3 regions of the Paenibacillus sp. FSL R7-0302 genome follow, and region 3 is predicted to be linked to each of the others. Evidence: riboswitches for the same ligand, from Rfam matches in the RefSeq annotation. Region 3 holds a riboswitch; each other region holds the start of a gene.
The links. Region 3 has a riboswitch for cobalamin ahead of MKY96_RS24080 (S-layer homology domain-containing protein). Riboswitches for the same ligand answer to the same signal wherever they lie in the genome.
Positions count from the first base shown of each region.

Region 1: linked by a shared signal. The riboswitch ahead of MKY96_RS26450 (anaerobic ribonucleoside triphosphate reductase) and the one ahead of MKY96_RS24080 (S-layer homology domain-containing protein) in region 3 are both predicted to bind cobalamin.
Region 2: linked by a shared signal. The riboswitch ahead of MKY96_RS19730 (energy-coupling factor ABC transporter permease) and the one ahead of MKY96_RS24080 (S-layer homology domain-containing protein) in region 3 are both predicted to bind cobalamin.

Region 1 covers NZ_JBBOWB010000002.1:171,037-175,211, forward strand. Annotated here, with positions in the region: gene MKY96_RS26440 (sugar phosphate isomerase/epimerase family protein) at 1-767, opposite strand, end outside; partial or broken gene MKY96_RS26445 (MTH1187 family thiamine-binding protein) at 816-1,123, opposite strand; cobalamin riboswitch at 1,464-1,694, shown strand; gene MKY96_RS26450 (anaerobic ribonucleoside triphosphate reductase) at 2,004-3,989, shown strand; gene nrdG (anaerobic ribonucleoside-triphosphate reductase activating protein) at 3,986-4,175, shown strand, end outside.
Region 2 covers NZ_JBBOWB010000001.1:4,555,357-4,559,531, reverse strand. Annotated here, with positions in the region: gene MKY96_RS19735 (ArsR/SmtB family transcription factor) at 136-1,068, opposite strand; cobalamin riboswitch at 1,208-1,401, shown strand; gene MKY96_RS19730 (energy-coupling factor ABC transporter permease) at 1,787-2,551, shown strand; gene MKY96_RS19725 (energy-coupling factor ABC transporter substrate-binding protein) at 2,551-2,844, shown strand; gene cbiQ (cobalt ECF transporter T component CbiQ) at 2,841-3,629, shown strand; gene MKY96_RS19715 (energy-coupling factor ABC transporter ATP-binding protein) at 3,634-4,175, shown strand, end outside.
Region 3 covers NZ_JBBOWB010000001.1:5,571,184-5,575,358, forward strand. Annotated here, with positions in the region: gene MKY96_RS24075 (hypothetical protein) at 1-274, shown strand, start outside; gene MKY96_RS24080 (S-layer homology domain-containing protein) at 442-2,613, opposite strand; cobalamin riboswitch at 2,829-3,022, opposite strand; gene MKY96_RS24085 (GAP1-N2 domain-containing protein) at 3,934-4,175, opposite strand, start outside.

The sequences.
Region 1 (4,175 bases), on a different contig from region 3:
AGCCCCAGCCCGCGGAAATAATCCAGTGCAAGCTTAGCGCTCTCAAGAGAAGATACCTCATAGGCCTCCTGCTCCACAATATAATAGAGAATTCCGCTCTGCTCCGCGATCTCGAAGACGCTCCGGAAATCGACCTCTCCCTTCCCGAGATCGGTCTCTTCGTTGTCTGCTCCGAAATCCTTAATGTGGACCAGCGGAACACGTCCGGCGTACCGTTGCACATAATCTACGGGCCGGGCTCCGCCCCTGTATACCCACCCCAGATCGAACTCTGCCAGCATCTGCTCCGCAGGAATCCGCTCCAGCCAGATATCGATGACCGCCTTGCCGTCAACTTTTGCGAATTCATAATCATGGTTGTGATAGCCATATTGCATTCCCGCTGCCCGGACCATCTCGGAGGCTTTCTCCAGGAATGGAATGATCCTCGTTACATCCTCTATAGTAGGGTTCGGAGGAAGCGGTGCCGACGGGGTGATTATATATTGCAGTCCGAGCTCTACCGCGTATTCAATCTCTTTGGCTAAGGCCTGTTCCATCTTATCCAGGCTTCTGAAGTCCAGACCTACATGCGCCGAAGGAGCAGCCAGGCCGAGTTCATCCAGCTTACGGCGCAGTTCCCCTGCAGATACACCGAAATAACCGGCGAATTCAACGGCCTGGTATCCCATCTCTGCCACCTTGGCCAGTGTGCCGAGGAAATCGCGCTCCGTCTGGTCGCGCAGTGTATACATTTGAATTCCGATCTGCTGTGCTGCTGTTGTCATGAAGAATCCGCTCCTTATCGTCATTTCTGATTGGATACTATATTCCCGCTACTCCCCCTGTAGCTTGCGCTCCACGGATTCCAGCTTGCTGCGGCTGGTCGAGGTCTTGTCGCGCCGGTCATCGATCTTGAGCGAGGTTGAGACTCTCTGCGCCCCGGCGGTGAACGGCGACTCATGCAGCGCTTCTACCGCAGCCAGAATCCGCGCTACCGGACCCTCAATAATCGTACCATGGAAGTAAGCTCATAGGTAATGCCCTCCACCGTCTCCAGCACGCGCTGCATCTCGGCCACATAGCTGCTGAGACTGGTGCTGCCTGTCCCAACCGGAACAACGGTCACTTCGCCAATTGCCATTGTGAACTGCCTCCTAATGATCTGATGTGCCTGCCTCTAACTTTTCCTCTTTATTGTAACGCTTCGCCAGGCTTGCTACAAATCACCTGCACCCTCTCTATTCTATTAATATCCGTCAAAATGATTACCAGGATTAGACGCACTCTATTTATGGATTCTTTGTGGCGTATTTTCGGAGATTTTATGAAACATTCACGGCAGATTCAGAGGAAAGTTGTGGATTACCTGTGGACTAACTGTGGATCAGCTGTGAGTAAAAGCGCCGAACCCGCTCCCCGTGCGGGATTGCAAAAAAACATTTACAAACACAATATATTGCGGTAGTTTTAATAGATAACAACAAAATATAGTAGAAACGGGTGTTTCACCTCTTGTAATAGAGGTGCGACTTAATAGGGAAGCGCGGTGCAAAACCGCTGCGGTCCCGCCACTGTAACCGGATGCTCCCAGGGTGCGATGCCCAGGGCCGCATTCTCCGGCTAATTGCCACTAAGGGGCGGAATAAGCCCCCCGGGAAGGCGCCGGAGGAGTTGCCGGAAGCCAGGAGACCTGCCTGTTTCGGTGGCACCGCTTAGACTCCTGCGAGGAACAGGGGAGGTGTCCGTATGCGGCCTGCAATAGCAGAGTTAGCCTTCCGTCATTCGGGTCAGAGGCTGCCGATACCTGAGGACGATCGGGGATTATTTTCAGGTATCGGCTCTGCGGAATATACAAGAACGGGCGTAAGCTATCGCCCTTGTGTCTGCTCGTATGTTCCACCCAGACCACAGGCAAATTTCCGTTTCCCGGATCTTTGCATCATGCATTCGGGCATTTCCGGCCTTCCCGGCCGGGGGTGCTTTTTTAACGCTTACAATACCCGAGAGGAGAGAGTTATATAATGACGCTGCTGGAGAAACGTTATAACGAAGGACAAGCTGCACAGGAGGATCTTTTGGAAGAGGTCATTCATCTGGGACGGGATATTATCGACAGCCGGGATCTGGATCTGCTGCGCGAGAACGCCAACCTGAACGGGGAGAGCTTCTCCGGCAAAATGAGCAAGTTCGGCAGTGAATATTCCAAATGGTATGCCCGCAACTTCACCATGCCGCCGCAGCTGGTACAGGCTACCCTGGATAATGTCGTCTATGTACATGACCTGGATCAATACGCCATCGGTACTACCAACTGCATCTTCATCCCGTTCGAACGGCTTCTCCGTGAAGGCTTCAACACCGGCAACGGCAGCGTACGGCCTCCCAACTCGATTATGACGGCGATGTCGCTGGTGGCGATTATTTTCCAGTCGCAGCAGAATGCGCAGTACGGCGGTGTGTCCGCCAACAAGCTGGATTATGATCTGGCCCCTTATGTTACCAAATCCTTCTCCAAGCTCTTCCGCAAAGGTCTGGAGTATTTCGAGGAGAACGCAGAGGGTTCGGAGCTTGGGGAGATTACGATGAGCCGCAGCGATCTGGCTGAGCAGTATCCGCGGGCCTTCCGTTTTGCCCTGAAGGAGACGCAGAGCGAGACCCTGCAGGCCGCAGAGAGTATGGTACATAACCTGAATACGATGTCCAGCCGCTCCGGCGGCCAGATTCCTTTTACCAGCATCAACTACGGCACCTGCACCTCCCCGGAGGGCCAGCTTGTGATCAGCTCGCTGCTGACGGCCACGATGAATGGACTGGGCAGCGGGGAGACGCCGGTGTTCCCGATTCAGATCTTCAAATGCAAGCAAGGTATCAACCAGCAGCCGGGTGACCCTAACTATGAGCTGTTCCTGAAGGCAGCGGAGTGCTCGGCGCGCAGATTGTATCCGAACTTCGCCAATCTGGACGCTCCGCTGAACATGCAGTATTACGATCCGGCCGACCCGGATACCGAGTTCGCTACGATGGGCTGCCGGACCCGTGTGCTCGGCGACCGCTTCGGACGCAACCATTGCTCCGGCAAAGGCAACTTGTCCTTCAACACGCTCAACCTGGTGCGTCTTGGACTGGCCCACGGCACGATAACCGGCCGCCGCCTCGCTGCTGATGAAGAAGGGTTCTTCGACGACCTGAATCACTATATGGATATTGCGCTGGACGGCCTGCTGCACCGCTTCCGTATTCAGGCTTCCCAGAAGGCCAAGGCCTCCGATTTCATGATGCGGGAAGGCGTCTGGGAGGGCGGCGAGCAGCTTGCCCCTGATGACAGCGTAGGCGAACTGTTGAAGCACGGCAGTCTGTCACTGGGCTTCATCGGGATGGCGGAATGCATGAAGGCCATGTACGGCAAGCACCACGGCGAAGATATGGACATCCATGCTAAGGCTGTAGCCATCGTCCGCCACATGCGTGAATATTGCGACCGCAAGAGCGAGGAGCTTAACCTCAACATCACCTTGTTTGCAACACCGGCCGAAGGTCTATCCGGCAAGTTCACGAAGATCGACCGCAAGGTGCTAGGCTCTATCCCTGGGGTAACCGACCGTGAATATTATACGAACTCGTTCCACATTCCGGTCTACCATGAACTGAGCGCAGCCAAGAAGATCAGCCTGGAAGCCCCGTTCCATGAATATTGCAACGCCGGAGCGATCTCCTATGTCGAGCTGAACGGTAATGCCCGGAGCAACCCTGCAGCCTTTGTCAAAATCATCAAATATGCGCTGGAGCAGGATATCAGCTACTTCAGCATTAACCATCCGATTGACCGCTGCTCCGGCTGCGGCTATGAAGGGGTCATCGGCACGAATTGCCCGACCTGCAATGCCCATGAGGATACCACCCATATCCGCCGTCTGCGCCGGGTTACCGGGTATCTGACCGGTGACTATCAGACCCGCTTCAATGCTGCCAAGCAGGCCGAAGTCCGGGACCGTGTTAAGCATCTATGAACATCTGCGGATATTACCCGGAGTCGATCAATGAAGGGGAAGGCCTGCGGGCCGTCCTCTTCTTCAGCGGCTGCCGCCACCGCTGTCCGGGCTGCTTCAACCCGAAGACCTGGAACTTTAACTTCGGGGAAGTCTTCACCCCGGAGCGGCGGCGGGAGATCATAGAAGAGATTGCAGGCAATCCGC
Region 2 (4,175 bases), 1.0 Mb from region 3:
CTACCTACCTACCTACCTACCTACCTACCTACCTACCTACCTACCTACCTACCTACCTACCTACCTACCTACCTACCTACCTACCTACCTACCTACCTACCTACCTACCTACCTACCTACCTTCTAAGCAGGCCTTTATATAGAACCCGGCAAATCTGCCACGCCATCTGTATAAAACAACTCAAACACAAGGTCCTCGTTGTAATTGCCGAAGCCTTTACCGAACAGGGTGAGGCCGCCGATGTGCTCGGCATCCTCCTCGACAGAGAGCCGGAAGGTCCATTGTTTGTTGCGGATGCCTACCTGATCCAGGGTGACCTCCGACAGCTTTTGCCCATCCATGAAAGTGCCCGTCTGAGTAATCCGCAGCTGCTTGAGCAGGCCGTATTGATTGGTGAGTGCGGGCCACCAGGCCGGGGTGTATTTTCCCGGATTATCTCCGTAGTCACCGGGGCTGGTCCAGAAGCCGAGCGATTGTCCGTTCAGTGTGAAGGTAATATCCGACGGCCAGTTGTTGTTGACCGACGGGGCTTCGGAGGCGATCTCCATTGTGATGGCAAGCTCCTCCGGCTGCTGGCTCGACAGCAGGAAATTCGGGATTTTATACTCGACGAACCCCTTGCCGAACCAGAGAATCCCGGCGTTCACCCGCTCCTGGTCCCAGAAATAACGGGGATCGTCAAAGTGCCCGATGACCCTCTCCGTCGTAGACAGTCCACAGGTAGGCTCAATCTGGAAGTCGGAATAATGCCCCACCGGAATGTCCTTGCGGTACCCCCTGCGCGGAGTCCGGGCTTGTCCCGGAAAAACAATCTCAGCCCCGTCGGCGGCCAGTGTACAGATCTTCTGCAGACCGCTTTTGCCGGGAGCCATATGGCTGCGGATCAGCCCGGCGGCTTCGAGCTTGCGCACATGCATGGTCATAATCGCACTGCTGAGCTTGAGGGCTGCAGCCAGCTCCTTCACGTTCATGGGCTTCTCGGACAGCAGCCGCAGCATATGCAGGCGCACGGTACTGGACAGGGCCTCGTACACGGGCAGGGATTGTTCGGTTAGATCAAGTTTCATCGGATGCCTCCACGTTCAGGTTATATAGTTAATAATTATATTACTCAAATAAAATTTCTACAAGCCATGATTGGCTTCAGGCCAGCTTTTCCAATTTATATCACAGACACGCTAAGCCCGGTCCGCTATGATGTGAGATGAATTAGCGATGAAACAAGGTGCTCTTGCCGGAAGCGGCAAGGGATAACAGGGAATCGGGTGAAACTCCCGAGCGGTCCCGCCACTGTATGGAAGAGCTGCACTTCATGAGGTCACTCGGGAAGCCCCGGGGAAGACGAAGTCTGCGGCGCCTGTATTCCAAGCCAGGAGACCTACCTTGTCGACGCACACCACGACTCTACGCGGATAGGAGCGGTGTACGGATAGGTTAATGAGAAGAGGCGTTCTGCCCTGATGGACCGGAGGAATCTTGGAATCTTAGAGATGACACCCGGCTTACAGCTGCGGGATACAAGGACACGGCCCATAGTGATGGGACGATGAGAAGCACCTTGTTTCGCTTGGCTGCGTGCAGCGCGCTCTATCGAACTTGCCTGCGTACATACACTCCCACCCTTTAGGGTGGGTTTTTTGGAATATAAGGATTTTTATGCTTCACGCTATAAATCATCCTTATATTCCGCGCTGAAACGTACCGTCCTAATAAAAGGACGGCAAAGATGTTTCCACTTGGGTTTTAAGATTTTGAATGGAAAACAACAAACATGGAGGGTGACAAATGAAAAAGCACAGATGGTGGAGCTTTGCGGCACTGGTTGCCGGATTTACGGTGTACTTTATGCTGAATGAACCGGGGACGGCCCGGGCAATGCACATTATGGAAGGATTCCTGCCGGTAGGCTGGGCGGTGTTCTGGTGGGCGGCGTTTATCCCGTTCTTTGTGCTCGGAATCTTCAAGCTGAAATCCATGACAAGGGAGAATCCGGAGCTGAAGCTGCTGCTGGGCCTGGCCGGGGCGTTTACCTTCGTACTGTCTGCGCTCAAAATGCCTTCCGTCACCGGAAGCAGCTCCCATCCCACCGGTACCGGACTTGGTGCGGTTATGCTGGGGCCGCTCCCCATGAGCGTAATCGGCTCGATTGTCCTGCTGTTTCAAGCGCTGCTGCTGGCGCATGGCGGGATTACTACGCTTGGGGCCAATGCGTTCTCGATGGCGGTGGCGGGTCCTTTTGCCGGCTATGCAGTGTATAAGCTGATGATGAAGCGGCCGGACCGCGAGAAGCTGGCCTTGTTCTGTGCGGCTGCGGTAGCGGATCTGAGTACGTATGTAGTGACTTCCTTTCAGCTGGCGGTGGCTTTTCCGGCGGCGGATGGCGGCGTGCTGGCTTCTTTTCTCAAATTCGGGGGCATCTTTGCCGTGACGCAAATCCCGCTGGCCATCAGTGAAGGGCTGTTGACGGTACTGCTCTGGAACTGGCTGAAATCGTATAGTCCGAATGAATTGTCGCTTCTGAAACGCAAGGTGAACGGAGGAAGAGCCTAATGAGCAATAAATGGAAAAATGGGTTGATGCTGCTGGTTGTTATTCTGCTGGTTATTCTGCCGCTGCTGCTGGTCAATGGGGAATTCGGCGGGGCCGATGATGCGGCTGAAGGTGTGATTACCGAGATGAATCCTGACTATAAGCCGTGGTTCAAGCCGCTGACCGAGCTGCCGGGTGAGACGGAGAGTATGCTGTTTGCATTGCAGGCAGCGATTGGTGCCGGTGTGATCGGTTATACCTTGGGGCTGCTCAAGGGCAAGCAGGGCGGGACGAAGCAGCATAGCAGCAAGTGATTCGGCGGATTGACGTTCTCTCCTACAATAATGCTCTGCGCCAGTTATCCCCGATGTGGAAAAGCTCGTTCGCAGCCCTGATGTTCCTGCTCTCTTACACTGTACATCCGGTACTACAGGCTGCAATCACCCTATGGATGATGTCCTGGTGTGTATTGCAGGCCCGTATTCCCTTGCGTGCTTATGGCATGCTGTTCGGCACAGCGCTGCTGTTCTATGCGCTTAGCGTACCGGCGCTGCTCGTGGAATTCGGGCATCCTGCTGCGGGAGAGGCAGGAATATTCCCGCTTCCGGGACTGAATCTGCCGGTATATGTCACAGCGGCGGGACTTCAGCGGGCAGGGGAGCTGCTGGCCAGAATCTCTGCCTGTATGAGTTGTTTCTTTTTCCTGATGTTCACTACTCCGTTCAGTGAGCTTTTGCAGGTGCTGCGCAGGCTGCGGATGCCGCAGATTGTTCTGGAGCTGATGCTGATTATGTACCGCTTCTTATTCCTGCTGAGTGATGCAGCGCATGGGCTGCTGCTGGCCCGCAGGCTGCGCGGAGGCCGTAGAGGCTATAAGGCGAAGCTGCGTGAGACTGCGGCTATGGCGGGAGCGCTTTTTGGCAACACCATGCACCGTTATTATGGATTATCGCAGGGGCTGCTGGCCCGCGGATTCACCGATGAGATTATTCTGCCGCCTTATACGGCGCGTCCTGTGCCGCGGCGCTATGCTGTCCAGGCGTATGCCGGGATAGCAGTGCTGGTGCTGGCGCAGCTCTGGCTGTGGACGCGGGGGTGAAATCATGCGCAAAGTACAACAACTTCCGATCGGCCAAATCACATTAGAGGAGCAAGTGATGGATATGGAATATAGTCTGGCTTGTGACGGGGTGGTGTTCCATTACCCTGACACGAAGGAGCCCGCGCTGAATGAACTGACGTTCTCCATCCCCGCAGGCAGCAAGACGGCGGTGCTCGGTCATAACGGTTCAGGCAAATCGACGTTGTTCCTGCATGCCGTCGGCATTCTGCGCCCGCAGCAGGGGACGGTTATGCATGGAGGGAAGGCGTTATCCTACTCCAAAAAAGAGCTGGCCGCTCTGCGGCGGAAAGTGGGCCTGGTCTTCCAGGACCCCGAGCAGCAGCTGATCCTCAGCACTCCGCTGGAGGATGTATCGTTCGGGCTGCGCGGCAGCGGCATGGCTGAACCGGCTATCGCTGCGCGCTGCCGGGAGGTCATGGAGCTGCTGAATCTGACTGATCTGGGCAATAAACCTATTCACCAGCTTAGTCTGGGCCAGAAGAAACGCACGGCACTCGCCGGTGTACTGGCTATGGAGCCGGA
Region 3 (4,175 bases):
AAGAACGGGGGCAGTCAGCCTGTTCCCGTTCCTTCATACACCTTATGCTTACTTTTCAACACATATCCAAACGAATTCCAAGCAAAGCCGTCCGTCAAACGAGCCTTCAGCGCTTCGGCAACCCTATACGGCTCATCGGCTCATCGGCATGAGTGCGTTAGTTGGATTTTCTACTCTTAATAATCCAGATTACGCACCTGTAAAGAATTTAGTTGGATTTCCGGCATCTAATTCTGCCCATACCTCATCCTTCTGCAGCTTCAAGCCTGAATAAGTGTCGTTTATCCAACTAGCTCCCGCTCTGCAGCAAATCCGGCCAAATTAGATGTCATTTTTCCACTTATCGTCGGCTCCAGAGTTCGTTCAGTGCCTCCTGCGGTAGTATAGCTGTATATTGAAGCTGATCTTACTCTACCTACCGAACTCTGCTGCTCCCTACAACTAAGGCAATCTAACCGCCACAGCAGCAGCCATCTCACGGGTTACAACTGCGGAAGGCTCGAATGCGCCGCCGGTGCCGCTCATATATCCAAGTCCCGTCACCGTACGGACAGCGGACAATGCATAGTCGCTAATCTTATCTTCGTCGCTGAATTTACCTGCTCCTGCTCCTGCTCCAGCTGATGCCGCATCCAGCTTAAAAGCTCTAACCATCATCACAGCCATATCCTGGCGCGTAACCAGCCCGTCCGGCTTAAACGTCTTGGCCGTCACACCGCTGATGATTCCTAGCTCCTTCGCCCGGTTCACTGTTCCATAATACCATGTACCGGCCTTAACATCACTGAAGGCCCCAGCAGAAGACGCCGCAGACGGCTCGTTCCCGGTTAACCGCAGCAGCAGCGCTGCAAATTCAGCACGGGTAATATTCTTTTTCGGTGCAAACAGCAGGCTGTCCTCACTCACACCGTTCATCAGCTTGCGGTCATACGCCGTGTATACCGACTCCAGCGCCCAAGGCGAGATCGACTTCACATCGGCAAAAGCCGGACGGTCCGCCGCAGCAGAAGCCACGGTTACCGGGACCGTATGACGGACGATGGCTGGGGTTTTATCCTTCAGATATCCCGTAACCGTCAGGGTATATTTATTCGCTGGCAGTCCTCCGGCCACAACAGCCACGCCTGCAGCATCTGTAACTGCTGTTTTACCGCCAATGGTTACCTGTACGCCTGCTGCCGGTGAGGTTACCGGATCGGAGGTGAAGGTCGCCTCATTCCAGACCCATTGTTTCTGGGTTACCTGCACCTTCAGATCTTGTCCAGGCTGCGGCTGTGCGGGAGTCACGGTTACGGCATCAACCACCTGCGTGTTGTCCCCGCCATAGTAGACCACAATGCGGTCATTCTCCTCCAGTGCGAAGTCGCCCATGCCTACACTTGGATAGATCCATGCTCCGCCGCGTGCGACTACATACATCCAGCCATCATATCCGCCAAACGTACCCGCAGTCACGCCGCCGATCCCCGTCACATAATTGCCTGCTTCATTGACCAAGGCCAGGCGCTTGGCTGCTGCTGTCTTGTCCAGTGCCGTAAGCACATTTCCAGCGTATACGCTGCCTTCAGCCAAGGTTCCATTTGGACCCTCAACAGTAACGGAGACACTTACCTGAGGATTCTTCACTGGTGTGCCGCTAAAGTCAAAGAGCTTACCGCCTGTTCCAAACAGCTTGTACGCTACCAAAGCCTCCAGCGCCTGCTCTGTAGAGAGCGGATTGGAGCTGCCGCCTGCAGTGTGGGCGAATCCGCCGCCCTCTGCGCTGAAGCTCAGCAGCTTGCTGACCAGATTAATCTGGCCTTTCGTATAATCTGCTCCTGCAGGATCAATGCCGAAGGCAGACAGACCGATAATGGCCTGAGCTACACTCTCGCTGCTGTCGCCATATCCGCCGTTCTTATCCTGTGCCTTAGCCAGCCAGGCTGCCGCCCGCTGACCAGCAGCATTCACTGCCGCTTCCTGCTTGTGTCCAGCCAGTGCGTTCAGCACCATCGCTGTCATATCCGGATCACTCGCACCCGTGGTCAGGGTGAAGCCGCCGTCCGGGTTCTGCTTCGCCAGAATCTCTGCCAGCAGCTTCGACGGTGTCCATTTCGCATTGGCCGAGATCGTATAGCTGCCGGAATCCAGAGCCAGCAGTGCATAGACCGGATTATTCAGCGTCTGGCCCGTAATTTTATCGTTATTGTACAGCTTCTCGATCAGGTTATAGCCTGACACATTCGCCGGATCGCCGCCCAGTGCCTTAACAGCCAGCGTGATCCGGGCATAGTCCGTAGCTCTGGCAAAAACACCCTTAGCCTCAGCCACCTTGCCCTCAAGCGCCTTCAGATAGCCGGCTGGAACCTTGTAGCCCGCTTGCGCAAGGCCAATCGCCTGCCAGTCCGACTGGACTCCGTTCTTCAGCATGAACTCCGCAGTAGCATAGACCGCAGCGGTTACGCTGGCTGCCTCACTTGCGGGCAGAGCGGATACCGCGGATGCGGAAGTTCCGCCTACCTGTGCAGCAGCAGCTTGTCCTGCCGGGACTACGGCTGCTCCGAGCAGTGCGAACAGCATAATGACAGCTAGTCCCAGCCGTGTGAATCTGGATGATAGAGAGTGATTCTTCATAACTAACCTCTTTCCTGAAATAGAATGGATGAATCCTGCTTCCTTACGCAAATAGAGCGGCAACCTAAAGACCGCCCTGTGCAGGGCGGCCGGGGAAGAATACAATACAGGGCGGCTGAAGGAGCCGATTGCTCTCCCGCATTAACATACAATACAGCATATACAGCCCTCGCCAATATCAGCATCTGCTTCCACATTCTTACCCCCGAAGAATAGAAACAACAACGAAAAAGGCAGGTCTCCTGGCTCATACTTCACCGCTTCCCCCGCCTTCCCATCCCATTAGCAGACAGTGGCTCCTCAGGAGTTGCTCCGTATTTACAGTGGCGGGACCGCGCCGGACTTGCACCGGGCTTCCCTTTTAAGCAGATTCCTCTATAAGACAATAGCCCTGCCAGCATCTGCTGGCAACAGCGTACGGTCTCTTAGACATCCGCACCTTTTCCCAAAGCTTATTAAATTTTAAGATTCTCAAACCATCATATCGACTATTTCCATGTATGTCTATAGACAAGCTATATCTATTCCATCCGCCCCGAGACCCCGCCTATTCCGCAGCAAAAATCCTGAACAGCACATGCCCGCTACCCCGGCACATCGTACTATTCAGGACTATGGAGTCATTCTTCTGCTGGTTAATTAAGACGTTGGCGGTACTAGCGGAGACAGCGGCAGCAGGCGATTGTATTATGTACATTAGAATTGGTGTAAAAGCGGCCGATAACGCATTCTGCTGCATTTCATACAATCGATTGTGGCAAAGAACCCTCCGCCGGGCCGAATTTCCAAAATCTAATGTACCGAATACAACAGAACGCCATATAAGCTCCAATATGCCTGATTCTAGTGTACAAAGTGCGATAAAGCAGTTTCTTACGGACACCAGCATACCTATCTGCTACATTCCATATATTCCAGCCTGCCGGAGCACTAATAAATGCACTACGATAAGGTAAAGTAGGATGAGCCGCTAGCCGATCATCAGGTTTAAACTAATCAGTCTTTAATTTAACTCCTTCGCTTGCTGAGGGTCTGCCGTACCCCGACGAAGGTGCACACTGTATGCTTAAATGCAATCTGTACAACTAAATCGTCTGATTTACCGCCAAATGTACTTTTAGCTGTATTTCGTGCACCTAAAATGCTTCTGTATCCGGCTTTTCGCCCATTCGGGCAAATTTAGTTGTATGGAATACAGTTAGGATAGGTCTGCCCTTCTTTTCACTGTTTTTAGTTGTACAGAGTACACCTATCTCTGAAGGTAATGTTACCCGATCGCACTAGTTAAAAAATGTAAACAGCCAGCTTGTTGCCGCTGCTTTATTCTGCATCCGTGTCTGCTTCCGGGCTTGCGGAAGCGGATGGCTCTGCACTAGGCGCGGCTGTGGCTGTGGCCTCCGGGGCGCTGCCCGGATCTGCCGCCAGCTTCAGCGAGTAGCCTCCGGCGGTGATCATATCACCTGCTGCCAGCTTCGCGCCTGCTGAAAGCTCCACCGTCACCTCGTATACGCGTGACGGAGGAGTTCCCGCCGCCGCTGGAGGGGCGGTGGCTTCACTGTCCG